Regions from separate parts of the Halomonas sp. Ps84H-12 genome, predicted to be linked through region 2. Evidence: predicted binding sites of a transcription regulator. Region 2 holds the regulator's gene; each other region holds the start of a gene.
What was found. The regulator PhoB, encoded in region 2, activates phosphate uptake and scavenging genes when phosphate is short. The targets are predictions, from matches to a motif close to TGTCATANNNNTGTCANA.
Positions count from the first base shown of each region.

Region 1: NH344_RS07160 (DUF6482 family protein) is a predicted target of PhoB. The motif match lies at 3,268-3,285, and genes of this name have one in related genera.
Region 3: NH344_RS13855 (CYTH domain-containing protein) is a predicted target of PhoB. The motif match lies at 1,259-1,276, and genes of this name have one in related genera.

Region 1 covers NZ_JAMXSJ010000010.1:25,582-29,860, forward strand. Annotated here, with positions in the region: gene NH344_RS07140 (putative monovalent cation/H+ antiporter subunit A) at 1-1,167, opposite strand, end outside; gene hemH (ferrochelatase) at 1,368-2,447, opposite strand; partial or broken gene NH344_RS07150 (cryptochrome/photolyase family protein) at 2,560-2,706, shown strand; partial or broken gene NH344_RS07155 (DCC1-like thiol-disulfide oxidoreductase family protein) at 2,709-2,888, shown strand; gene NH344_RS07160 (DUF6482 family protein) at 2,914-3,216, opposite strand; gene NH344_RS07165 (hypothetical protein) at 3,356-3,649, opposite strand; gene dnaB (replicative DNA helicase) at 3,732-4,279, opposite strand, start outside.
Region 2 covers NZ_JAMXSJ010000009.1:89,269-93,547, forward strand. Annotated here, with positions in the region: gene ubiA (4-hydroxybenzoate octaprenyltransferase) at 9-899, shown strand; gene phoB (phosphate regulon transcriptional regulator PhoB) at 1,009-1,698, shown strand; gene phoR (phosphate regulon sensor histidine kinase PhoR) at 1,701-2,993, shown strand; gene NH344_RS06820 (hypothetical protein) at 3,313-3,612, shown strand; gene NH344_RS06825 (hypothetical protein) at 4,189-4,279, shown strand, end outside.
Region 3 covers NZ_JAMXSJ010000029.1:32,604-36,882, forward strand. Annotated here, with positions in the region: gene NH344_RS13850 (ion transporter) at 1-285, opposite strand, end outside; gene NH344_RS13855 (CYTH domain-containing protein) at 328-1,227, opposite strand; gene NH344_RS13860 (TIGR00153 family protein) at 1,364-2,044, shown strand; gene NH344_RS13865 (inorganic phosphate transporter) at 2,054-3,319, shown strand; gene NH344_RS13870 (transposase) at 3,521-4,279, shown strand, end outside.

The DNA.
Region 1 (4,279 bases), on a different contig from region 2:
CTTACCGATAAAGCCTAACAGCGGCGGCACCCCTGCCAAGGAGAGCGCCGCCACAAAAGCGATCACTGCCGTGACAGGCATAACGCTTCGTAATCCGCCCATGGCGGTGACGTCTTTCGTGCCGGTTTCATGGTCAAGGATGCCCGCCACCATAAACAGCGCCCCTTTATACATGGAGTGGGCGAGCAGAAAGGTGACAAAAGCGGTCATGGCGTATTCGGAGCCAATCCCCAGCAGCATAGTGAGCGTTCCCAGCGCCATAATGGTGGAGTAGGCCAGCAGCTTTTTGATATTGGTATGGTGAATGGCTAAGAAGGCACCCGTCAGCATGGTGGTCGCCCCCACCACTGAGAGTATTGTCACCCACATGGCCGTGCCACCCAGCTCAGGCTGAAGGCGTGCCAACAGGTAAATCCCCGCTTTCACCATGGTAGCGGAGTGCAGGTAGGCCGACACTGGGGTCGGCGCCGCCATAGCGTTAGGTAACCAGAAGTGGAATGGGAACTGCGCCGACTTGGTAAAGGCTCCTAGCAATAAGCAGATCAGCATAGGGGCATAAAGCGCATGCTGGCGCAGGTCATCGTCTGACTGCAAAATCTCACTCAGAGACCAGCTGCCGCTGGCGATACCCAATAGCACCAAACCTGCCATTAACGCCAAGCCACCAGCAACCGTCACAAAAAGCCCCTGACGAGCGGATTTGCGTGCTTCAATATCAGTATGGTTAAAGCCAATCAGCAGGTACGAGGTGATGCTGGTCAGCTCCCAGAAAATAAACAGCGTCAGCAGGCCGTCCGCTAACACAAGCCCCAGCATAGAGGCCATAAAGGCGACGAGGGCGAGGTGGAAACGGGCAATATCTTGGTGGCCTTTTAAGTAGCCACCCGCATACACCAGGACACAGGTGCCAATCACCGTAATCAGCAAGCCAAACAGCAGAGAAAGGCCATCCAGTAAAAAGCTAAGGCTAATGCCTAGCGAAGGCACCCACGACCACTCAAGTAACTGAGGCCCGTCACTCAACACCAGGGGCGCTTGACTAAAAAGCCAACCAGCCAGCAACGCCGGAAACAGCGCAAGCAGCAGGCTTGTTCGCTCCCCAAACCAACGGTTGAGCAGCGGTGAAGACGCTGCCAACACGAAGCCCATTAACACGGCAAATTGCATCCGGCGCTTTCTCCCTAGTGACGTTCATTCATCCCAATAAGCCGCCTATACAGATGCACAAGCCGCTTAAACGTTGAATAAGTGTGATTTTATATGCACAAACCTTATACTAGCGTTTCTCACATTTCTAGAAAAGACGGCCCCAATAAAAAACCGCCTAACGTAATACGCTAGACGATTTTTATAGCAAATACGCGACTTTACGGTGTCGACAACCAGCCAGAGAGCTCGTTATTGACCACTGCTAACAGTGCATCTATATGGTCATCGCGGTCATTCAAACAGGGGATATAGCTAAAGGTTTCGCCACCCGCTTCCATAAAGCTGTCGTGGATCTCCTCTTTGATCTCCTCAAGGGTTTCCACACAATCAGAAGAGAATGCTGGCGAAAGAATCGCAATATGCTTATGCCCCTGCTTGGCCAGCTCGGCAACGTGCTCCACTGTTTGCGGGCCAACCCACTTCTCGGGGCCAAACTGCGACTGAAAGGCGGTATCCACCTCCTCCTTGCTTAAGCCCAGCTTCTCACGCAGCAGCCGTGTGGTTTTCTGGCATTGGCAGTGGTAGGGGTCGCCTTCCATTAAATAACGCTCAGGCACCCCGTGATAGCTGGCAACTAACTTGGTCGGGCGGCTCTCAAACCCGTCATAAGCTTCCTGTACCGAATTCGCCAGCGCCTGGATATAGGCAGGATGCTCAAAATAAGCGGGCACGGTGCGAATATAGGGCTGCCACTTCATCTTCATCAGCGTGCGAAACGCCTGATCATTCGCCGTCGCGGTGGTGGGCGAGCCGTATTGCGGGTAAAGCGGGAAGAACACAATGCGCTCGCAGCCCTTCTCTTTCATACGCTTTAGCACGCTATCGGTGGAGGGGTTGCCGTAGCGCATGCAGAAATCAACTTCTACATCATCGCCATACAACGCCTTTAAGCGCTCGGTCATTTTTTCCGTTTGGGCACGCGTGATGGTTAGCAGCGGGCTTTCATTCTTCTCATTATTCCAAATACTTTTATACGCATGGCCAGATGAAAAAGGCCGCTTGGTGAGAATGATCAGCTGCAGCAGCGGCTGCCATTTCCAACCGGCGTAATCCACAACCCGTTTATCGGATAAGAACTCGCTGAGATAGCGGCGCATGGACCAGTAGTCGGTGGCATCGGGTGTTCCCAGGTTGGCCAGAACTACGCCCACCTTGGCGCGGGGAACCGCAGGGTGACTGCTGGGCGCATGAGTTAAACGCCCCTCACCGGGTTGATCCTTTACAACGCTATCGGCCATCTCGCTCACTCCTTAGGTGCAGTACATAATGGGCAAAATCTTAACACTTTTCGGCAAAGTCGCGGCATAAAGTTATACTATCAACACTATTTGTATAATCTCAGGCCAACTCATGTCTAAGCCGTTACTGCTCGTATTGGGTGACCAGCTCACGCTGACGCTTCCAACGCTTTGCGACGCGCCTTCCAATGCGGTGGTTGCGCTATGCGAAGTGGCTGAAGAAGCACGCTACGTGCCACATCACCTGCATAAAACCGGTAGGATAATCAGGGGAGATGGTTTATCGGCATGGACGCCAGCCGGGCCCTGTATGCGGTGTTGGGCTACCGGCGGCTGGTAAGACTTTCTTGCTTACCGGGCCTGCGAAGCATGATGGATGCAGGCTACCGTTTTTTTGCCCGACGCCGTATCCGGCTGGGGCCGTGGTGGGAAAAGCGTTAGGTTAAACCGTTACGTTAACCAGTGATTAAAAAACTAGCGGCATACGCGAGGTCAGCGGCGAGCTGTAATGGGCGTCGTGACCAATCACTTCATCCTGCGGCACATGTTGCACCAGGTAAGCGCGATGGATGCCTGCACGTTTTAGCTCCAGATAAACGTCATCTAATGAACGGAACAGCATCGGCTTATTACGTTGCATCAGTATATGGCGTTCGCCTTCTACATCTTCTAGCTCTACTTGGTAGAAGCGGCTTCCCGAATGGGTAATCACCCGAATCTCAAAGTTGTCGTGGCTTGCGACGAACTGTTTTAGCTCTTTCAGTTCCATGGTTCCCTCCTGTTATTGGTCATCGTCATGGAGCACAGCATGACGCGGCCCCATGACAATAATATTACCTTGGCACTAACTGCCTAAGAGGGCAATAACAGAAAAGAGTTCCTGACCAGCTCGTCAACTTATGGTCGATTTACTGATACTCGGACGGATCAATCGCCTTACCCAGCGAGTTACGGTCAATCCAATTACCGCCTTTGGTCTCTTTGTACCGAAACACTACTTTGTCGTCGACCGCGACGGGAAGTTCAGCATCTTCCGTTTGGTAGCTGTACTTCTCTCCCTCCACTACCAGAAAGTAGCGATAAAGGTCGGGCATGCCCAGCCACTCTTTAAAAGGCCCCTCGCGCTCTAGCGACTGGAGTTCACCACGGCCTTCCAACTTAGGAAGACGCTTGCGGTTACCGCGCCTAAAACCACCTGCCATTTGCTACTCCTGTCTATCTATCTGCTCAAGGCTATCTGCTCATGAGGGTGCGCATTATACGTTCTCCCCCATGTCGCTCAAGTTAATCGCCAAACGCTTCGCCGTAGCTATCGGGAGCCAGGTCCTCAAAGCGCGTGTATTTACCAATAAAGGCCATGTGCACCGTACCAATCGGCCCGTTACGCTGCTTACCGATGATCAGCTCCGCAATCCCCTGGTTGTCAGGGTTATCCGGGTTATACACCTCATCCCGGTAAACGAAGGCAATGACGTCAGCATCCTGCTCGATCGCTCCCGAGTTATGGCTCACGATACCGTCGGCTAACCAGCACGCATCCCCCGGTACGGTTAAGTCAAACACCTCTTCTTCCCCACAGGAACGTATCTCGACGACCTGATCCCAAAATAGCTCGCTGGAGGCTATTTGCGATAAAGCAGCATCACCGAGCACGTCAGCGTAACTGCTGAGCGTGGCACGTGAAGGTGCGAAGCTAAAGTGCGATGCGCCTCCATAGGCCGTACCCCGCATCGCCGCCATTTGCCGCTGGCTTATCCCTTTCGCCGCCATGGCTTGTTTAACGTGATCAAATACCTCCTGCGGCAAAGTATCGATATTGGTGTTGGCCGTCA
Region 2 (4,279 bases):
GCATGAGCATGGACCGTTCTCTGTTGCGCCCGACCGGGTGGGCCCGTTTGGCAGATTTCTTACAGTTAATGCGCTTGGACCGGCCCATTGGCACTTGGCTGCTGATGTGGCCAACGCTGTGGGCGCTGTGGGTCGCGTCAGAGGGCGTGCCAGGCCGCGATGTACTGCTGATTTTTATTGCCGGGGTATATGTGATGCGCGCCGCAGGCTGCGTGGTGAACGACTACGCCGACCGCCACTTCGATGGCCATGTAAAGCGTACCAAGCAGCGGCCACTGGCCACCGGTCGGATCAGCGAAACCGAAGCGCAGCTGCTATTTGTGGCGCTGGTGGCTGCCGCCTTTATTTTAGTGCTGCTGACCAACTGGTTTACCGTGCTGCTCTCGCTTGGGGGTGTGCTGCTGGCATTTATTTATCCGTTTATGAAACGCTACACACACTTTCCTCAGGTGGTGCTCGGGGCGGCTTTCTCCTGGGCGATCCCGATGGCGTTTGGCGCGGTACTGGGGCATGTGCCGCTGGAAGGCTGGCTGCTATTTAGCGCTAACCTGCTGTGGACGGTGGCTTACGATACCCAATACGCCATGGTGGATCGTGACGATGATCTGAAAATCGGCATTAAATCCACCGCGGTGCTGTTTGGCAGCGCCGACCGTTTCATCATTGGCCTGCTGCAGCTTGCTACGCTGGCGTTGCTTACCTGGGTGGGGTTGCGGGTTGAGTTAGGCGGTTTTTTCTGGCTGGGCTTGGTAGGCATGGCAGCGACGTTTGCTCATCAGCAGCGGTTAATTTTTCACTGTGACCGCGACCGCTGCTTCCAGGCGTTTCTGAATAACCACTGGTCAGGGCTCTTGGTGTTTGCCGGAATTGTTCTGAGCTGGTGGCCTGCAGCTGGCTAATTATGCTGGGTGTCATAGAATTGTCATTAAGTCATGGTGTCATCGTCACAGACATGTCATTGAACTGTTTTGTATAAACGAGTTTTCATAGAACACCGTGAGGCCCTGGATGACCGCCAAGACCGTACTGATTGTCGATGACGAGGCACCCATTCGCGAGATGATCGCTGTGGCGCTGGAAATGGCTGACTATCGCGTGCTTGAAGCGGACAACGCCCAGGATGCCCATGCGATGGTCGTTGACCACCAGCCCGACCTGCTGCTGCTGGACTGGATGATGCCGGGCACCAGCGGCATCGAGCTGGCCCGTCGTCTCAAGCGCGAAGAGGCCACCGCTGAGCTGCCAATTATTATGCTGACCGCCAAAGGCGAAGAGGATAATAAAATTCAGGGCCTGGAGGCGGGGGCGGATGACTACATCACCAAGCCGTTTTCCCCCCGCGAGTTGGTGGCTCGTCTTAAAGCCGTGCTACGCCGGGCGACCCCGCGCGGTGTGGAAGACCCCATCGAAATCAATGGATTGCTACTGGACCCAGTGAGCCATCGCGTCAGCGCCCATGGCAAAGCGCTGGAGATGGGCCCTACCGAGTACCGCTTACTGCAATTCTTTATGACTCACCAAGAGCGCGCCTATACCCGTAGCCAGCTACTTGATCAGGTGTGGGGCGGCAATGTGTATGTAGAAGAGCGCACGGTGGATGTGCATATTCGCCGGTTGCGCAAAGCGCTAGGTGAAGCGCATCAGAATCTGATTCAAACAGTGCGTGGCACTGGGTATCGTTTCTCTGCTCGGGTGTAATCGTGCGTTTGTGGAGCCGTGAACTGTGGCGAATTATCTGGCTGGCTTTCCTAGGGATGTGCCTGGGATGGCTGCTAGGTTACCCCGGTTTCGGGTTAGCTGCGGGTCTAACGCTCTGTTTGGTGTATCAACTCCGCCAGCTTAGGGCGCTGTTCAAGTGGCTAACGCTCAACCCGCACGATGAGCCTCCTGCGGCAACTGGCATGTGGGGCGAGCTATTCGATCGCCTTTACCGTTACCAAAAAAGCCAACGCATTACCCAAAGCCGGCTGCGAGCAACCCTCGCGCGTATTCAAGAATCCTCGGAAGCGATGCGTGATAGCGTCGTGATGCTGGATCGCCATGGTGATTTAGAGTGGTGGAACAGTGCCGCCACCGACATGCTAGGCCTGCAAACCGCCCATGACCGCGGTCAGCACATTACTAACCTGCTGCGCGACCCGCGTTTCATCAGCTACTTCAATGCCCGGGAGTATGGCGAGCCGCTCACGCTCACCTCGCCCATTGATGAGCGGCGTATTCTGCAGTACCAAATCACCCTGTATGGCGACGACGAGCGCTTGGTTATGGCGCGGGATATTACCCGCTTGCATCGCCTAGAGCAGATGCGCCGCGACTTCGTCGCTAACGTTTCCCATGAGCTGCGCACCCCACTCACCGTTCTTTCCGGCTATCTGGAAACCTACGGCGATCTTAAAGAGATGCTGCCACCGCGCCTGAGTAAAGGCATTGGTCAGATGGAAGAGCAGACCAAGCGTATGCAGAACCTGGTGAATGATCTACTGCTTTTGTCACGCCTGGAGATTGACCGAGGCGGCGAAGATCATCAGCCGCTTGAGGTTGGGTCGATGCTTGAGAGCATTCGCCGGGATGCGCTGGCGCTCTCGAACCAGCAGCATAGCGTACAGATTGCACTCGATTGCGAAGCGCGTCTAATCGGCAGTGAGCAGGAGCTGCGCAGTGCGATCTCCAACTTGGCATTCAACGCAGTGCGCTATACGCCGGAGGGAAGTCAAATCACGCTCCGCTGGGCGGCTCTGCCCAATGGCAGTGCCTGCATCGAAGTGGACGACGACGGTGAAGGGATCGATCCGGTGCATATCCCGCGTCTCACCGAACGCTTCTACCGCGTTGATAAGGGCCGCAGTACCGCCACTGGCGGTACTGGTCTTGGCCTTGCCATTGTTAAGCACGTTCTACTGCGCCATGATGCACAGCTTCAAGTGGAGTCGTTACCCGGTGAGGGGGCGTTGTTCCGCTGTGTTTTCCCACCCTCCCGTGTCGTTAACAGCTAACACGGTGTCATACCACTCTCCGTCTTGGCTTGCATAACTTATGTATAAGTGTGCCATATTGGCATGCAAGCATGGTCAAACACCGCGCATGTGTCATATGTAGCCAACTAATCATCTACTTAAGCCAGTGCTTGAGGGTTAATCGGCATAGTGTTTGTTTTTATAAGTGTCTGTATATAAATAGATTTTATTTATATTGAGAGTTTTTGGCATATAGGCTGCTACATACTTGTCAAGGAAGATTACCGCAGGAACTGGTAAGACAAGATGTTACTCTTCCTTAAATAGCGGTATTTCACAGCGATCGAGGAGGCGGAATATGATGTCCAAGGAACTACTCAAGAAAGCTGGTATTTTAGGTGTAGCGTTTGGTCTGGTAGCAAGCCCACTGACATTTGCTCAAGAGCCTGCAGATCCGGCAGGCAACATTTCTCCAGATGAGCAGCCGGTCGAAGCTCAGTCTAATGACTCAGCTATGCCGTCTGATTATGACAAGAAAGATTTAACCCATGACGAGGGTGATAACGCCAGCGACATGGAACCAAACTCCATGAGTGATGACTCGGATGCTACCTATGACAGCACCGAAGAACTCCCAGAAGAAAATAGTGGTATGTAACGAGTAATATTTCTTTGCAAAGCTGTAAAAAACTCTTACGCTTAAGGAGTGAGCAGCTAGAGAGGCAAGGATGTCTCATCGCAAGGATTCTCAATGATTCAAGGAATGAATCAAAAACGATCAACACACTGGTCAGGGTAAATTCTAAGGTTGGAGCCCCGCAAAAGGATTGGAAGCCAGATGTAAGTATCGTGTAAAAGTAAGAGTTCTCAAGACCCCGCCCTGCGGGGTCTAATTTTTTGTGCCTAACACATAAACCCCTGCGAATGGCATGGCTGCCCTCTTAGCGGGAATAATGAAGCGGTTGGGCAGCAAGGCAAGTGAGTCAATTTGCGCCACTTATCCGACACATGTGCCATTATTATACAGTATATTTGCATGTATAATGATTTTGCAGCTTTATATTGCGCGCAATTGAAATTAAATAAGTTTATGTTTTTTAACAGATATTTAATTTATGTGGTATTCTTGGCATTCTGGATGCTGTGACAAGATATAAAGTTAGCCATTAGTCGTAGGCGCTTAATTGGTTTCCACCCTACGTCGACTGGCTCAATGTTAAAGGAGTAGTAATTTATGTTTTTCAAAGACAAAGAGTTAGCTAAAAAAGCTGCAGTGTTAGGTGTTGCTTTTGGTTTGGTAGCAAGTCCGATGGCATTTGCCCAAA
Region 3 (4,279 bases), on a different contig from region 2:
GTAAAAGCTTTTTAAATACACCGTGGGGCGTTCAAGGCAGTAAAGCCGTACCAGCAGTTCCAGGCTAAACAGCAGTGTAAAGGCCCATTCGATGTAGAAGAAAATATGCCCATAACGCTCGGCATAGATCTCAACGCTATCGAGCAAAATCACCGCAACGCTGAGCAGAATGGCGACGATTAGCGCAATATCAAACGCCTTCGCCCCCGGCGTATCGGATTCAAAAATAATATGGAACAGCCGGGCGCGGAGTCCTTCGGCGCCGGGAGTAAGGGGAAAGCTCATCGCGTCATCCTGAGGTGGGCTTAATGAGTGGTTGAAACGTGTTTAGCGTAGCGCGGTTTCATAAGCGAAGCGACGAGCCAAATTTAACGCAGCCGCGCCGTAGGCGGTGGTGGGCATGCCTGCGCTATCTAATGCCTTAGGCAGCATCTCAGCATCTGCCCGTGCGGCGCTATCCAGCTGCGGGTGCTGGGCAAGCGTTGCCAATGCCTGCTGCGCGGCGATTAAGTGCGTCGCGTCACCGCTATCGTGATAGGCGTCGAGTGCGACTGTCGCGCGGTGTAGCCACTCGGCCGGGTGCTGGGCATCAGGCAGCGGCCACTGCTGGCGGCCCAGCGCATTGCCCCGCGATGCCTTACTGCTGTCGGAGGGACGCAGTGGTACTTGGCTGGCCAGCTCGGCCGCCAGCGACCATAGCGCCTCAGGGTCGCCTGCTTTTAACTCTAGCTCCACTTCGCAAATCGGCGCGCGAGCCTTGCCACAAACGATCTCGCCCTCATCCAGCACCAGCTCAATCTTGCTGCCTTGCCAGGCAAGCTGCCAACTGCGGCGGGTGAAGTCTGTGCTTAGCGTCGAGCGCAGTGCCGCAATTTTGTCTGCTAACGCGTTTTGAAAGGGCGGCAGGGCGGCCAGGGCGGATTGATCTAAGCTGGGGTCAGGAACTTGCCACTCCCACTCCTGTCGGCTGGAGAGCCCGCCACCCCCTTGGCCGGCGGTTTTTACCGTCTGCAATACTTGGCTATCCAGCTGGCGCAGGCGCACCGCTATTCGTGCGGCGGCTAAATCTCCCGCCGGGGTATCGAAGTAGGTGTTGGCCAGCTGCTGCTGAACGGGGGGAGTGCTGGCGAGCACCGGATGGTGTAACAGCGCGTCGATCTGGGTGGGTGGCAGTGCCAGTTTTAGCTCTACCTCGGTCGGTGCTGGCATACTGGTTGAGTTTTTCATGACAATCGCCACCTCACTATTATGACATTTTGGTTAATTTTTGATGACATTATGAACTTTTCATGACGGCGGCGGACGCACTCTTTATACTGGCGCCCGCCATTTCCAGGCTCCCCGAAAACAGGCTAAAGGCTATATGGTAACCTCCAACCCTTTTTCCGCGATGTTTGGCCGCTCGCCATTCCAGCCGTTGCTGGCCCACATCGTCAAGGCCAATGAATGTGCCGACCAACTGCTGCCGTTCTTCGAGGCAACACTTGTCGGTGATTGGGACACGGCGGCTGAGCTGCGCGAGAACGTCACGCGCTTAGAGCACGACGCCGACACCCTGAAAACAGAACTGCGGCTGAACCTGCCTAACACCATGTTCCTGCCGGTATCGCGTTCTGACCTGCTCGATTTGATCAGTGTTCAGGACAAGATTGCCAATAAAGTGCGCGACATTACCGGCATTATGCTGGGCCGTAAAATGCGCGTACCCAATGAGCTGGCCGAACCGATGCGCGACTACATGCGCACCAGTGTGGCCTGTGTGGCCCAAGCTCGCCAAGCGCTTGAAGAATTGAAAGACCTGCTGGAATCCGGTTTTGGTCGCAATGTTTCCGATGTCATGCAAAACATGATCCGCGAACTGCACACCCTTGAGCACCAGGCCGATAGCCAGCAGGTGGCGATTCGTCGTCAGCTGTTTGAGCTTGAGAGCCAGCTACCGCCGGTGGATGTGATCTTCCTCTACAAGATCATTGAATGGGTGGGCGAAGTCTCTGATCGCGCTGAACGCGTAGGTAGCCGCCTGCAGATTTTGACCGCACGCTAAGGGATACTCATGCAGATTATTGCCCAGCACGGTGACATTTTTATCATTCTGGCCTGTGTATTTGGCTTCTTTATGGCGTGGGGCGTCGGCGCAAACGACGTCGCTAACGCCATGGGAACCTCGGTGGGGTCGAAAGCGATTACCATCAAACAGGCGATCCTTATTGCCGTTGTCTTTGAGTTTTTAGGCGCATGGCTGGCCGGTGGCGAAGTTACCAACACCATTCGTAAAGGCATCATCGACCCGGAGTTGCTGCAGGAAGACCCACAGCTGCTGGTGTACGGCATGTTAGCGGCGCTGCTGGCAGCGGGAACCTGGCTGCTAGTGGCCTCCATGAAAGGCTGGCCCGTTTCCACCACGCACTCCGTTGTGGGCGCGATTGTGGGCTTCGCGGTGGCAGGCCTGGGGGCTTCTACCGTGGATTGGGGAGCGGTTACCAAGATTGCGGCAAGCTGGGTCGTTTCCCCGCTGCTGGCCGGTACCATCGGCTTTGTGCTGTTCAAATCGGTCCACCACCTGATTTTTGAAAACGATAACCCGTTTACCGCCGCCAAGCGCTACGTGCCGGGCTATGTATTTTTGGTGGGCTTTATTGTTGCCATGGTCACGCTGACCAAAGGGCTCTCCCACGTGGGGCTCGACCTGACCTTTAACCAAAGCCTGCTGCTCTCCATCCTGCTCGGCTTGGTCATTATGGGCATTGGCATGCTGATGCAGCGCCGCATCAAATTCGAAAAGACCGCTAACGACCATTTTGGTTACGCCAACGTGGAGCGAGTGTTCGGCGTACTAATGATCTTCACCGCCTGTGCCATGGCCTTTGCCCACGGCTCTAATGATGTTGCCAATGCGGTTGGCCCGCTGGCAGCGGTGATCAGCGTGGTGCAAACCGGCGGTGAAATTGAGGGCTCGGCCCTTGTGCCCTGGTGGGTACTGGTACTAGGTGGCGGCGGTATCGTCGTTGGCTTGGTTACCTATGGCCATAAAGTCATCGCGACGGTCGGTACCGGCATTACTGAGCTGACGCCTAGCCGTGGTTTTGCGGCCACCCTGGCGGCGGCTACCACCGTAGTGCTGGCATCGGGTACTGGTCTGCCCATCTCGACCACTCACACCCTAGTGGGCGCGGTGCTGGGCGTAGGCTTGGCCCGTGGTATGGCGGCGCTTAACCTGCGAGTGATTGGTACCATTGCTATGTCGTGGCTGATTACGCTGCCTGCTGGTGCTGGTTTGGCGATTCTGTTCTTCTTTATGTTTAAAGGCATGTTTGGTTAACAGACGGAGCTAACTCCGCACCGAATGCCACAGCTCGGCTGAACCGCCAAGCCTACAGCGGCACCTTCTTAGCAAAAATCCGCGTAAGCCCTCGCCCACTCGAGCGGGGATACAAGCGGGCAGCGCGATAGCGCTGCTGGGTTTGCGGCATGGGGCCCAGTGGCATAAGCTGTACATACATCCATGCATCAATGGCGCGCCATGCTGAAGGCTACGAAGGTACGACTCTACCCCACGACCGAGCAGGCGGAGTTCCTGAACCGCCAGTTCGGCGCGGTGCGCTTCGTCTATAACACCGGCCTTCGCATCATTTCCCATCGCCACAAGCGTCACGGCCAGTCGCTGAGCGCCAAGCACGACATCAAAAAGCTGCTGCCGGTGGCCAAGAAGTCGCGCAAATATGGGTGGCTGAAAGAAGCTGATTCCGTGGCTCTCCAGCAGGCGTGCTTGAACCTCGACCATGCTTTCCAGCGCTTCTTCGACCCCGCGCAGAAAGCCGGCTATCCGCGCTTCAAGAGCAAGCGGGGCAAGCAGTCCAGCTATCACTGCGTCGGCGTCAAGGCCGGCGACGACTGGATCAAGGTGCCCAAGCTTGGACCCATCAAGGCCAGGATGCATCGACAGGTCGAGGGCAGGCTGAAAAGCATCACCTTGACCCGTACCGTCACCGGCAAGCACTACGCCTCGCTGCTCTACGAAACAGAGCAGGCCGCCCCAGCACCGCTGAAGGCGGTCGACGCCGCCAAGGTCCTCGGCCTCGATATGGGGCTGTCGCATCTGGCCATTGACTCCACCGGCCGCAAGATCGCCAATCCGCGCTTCCTCAAGCAGGCGCAGCAAAATCTCAAGCGCAAGCAGCAGGCGTTGTCCCGCACGAAGAAGGGCAGCGCCAATCGGGCCAAGGCACGGTTACTCGTCGCCAAGGCGCACGAGCGGCTGGCGAATGCCCGCCATGACTTC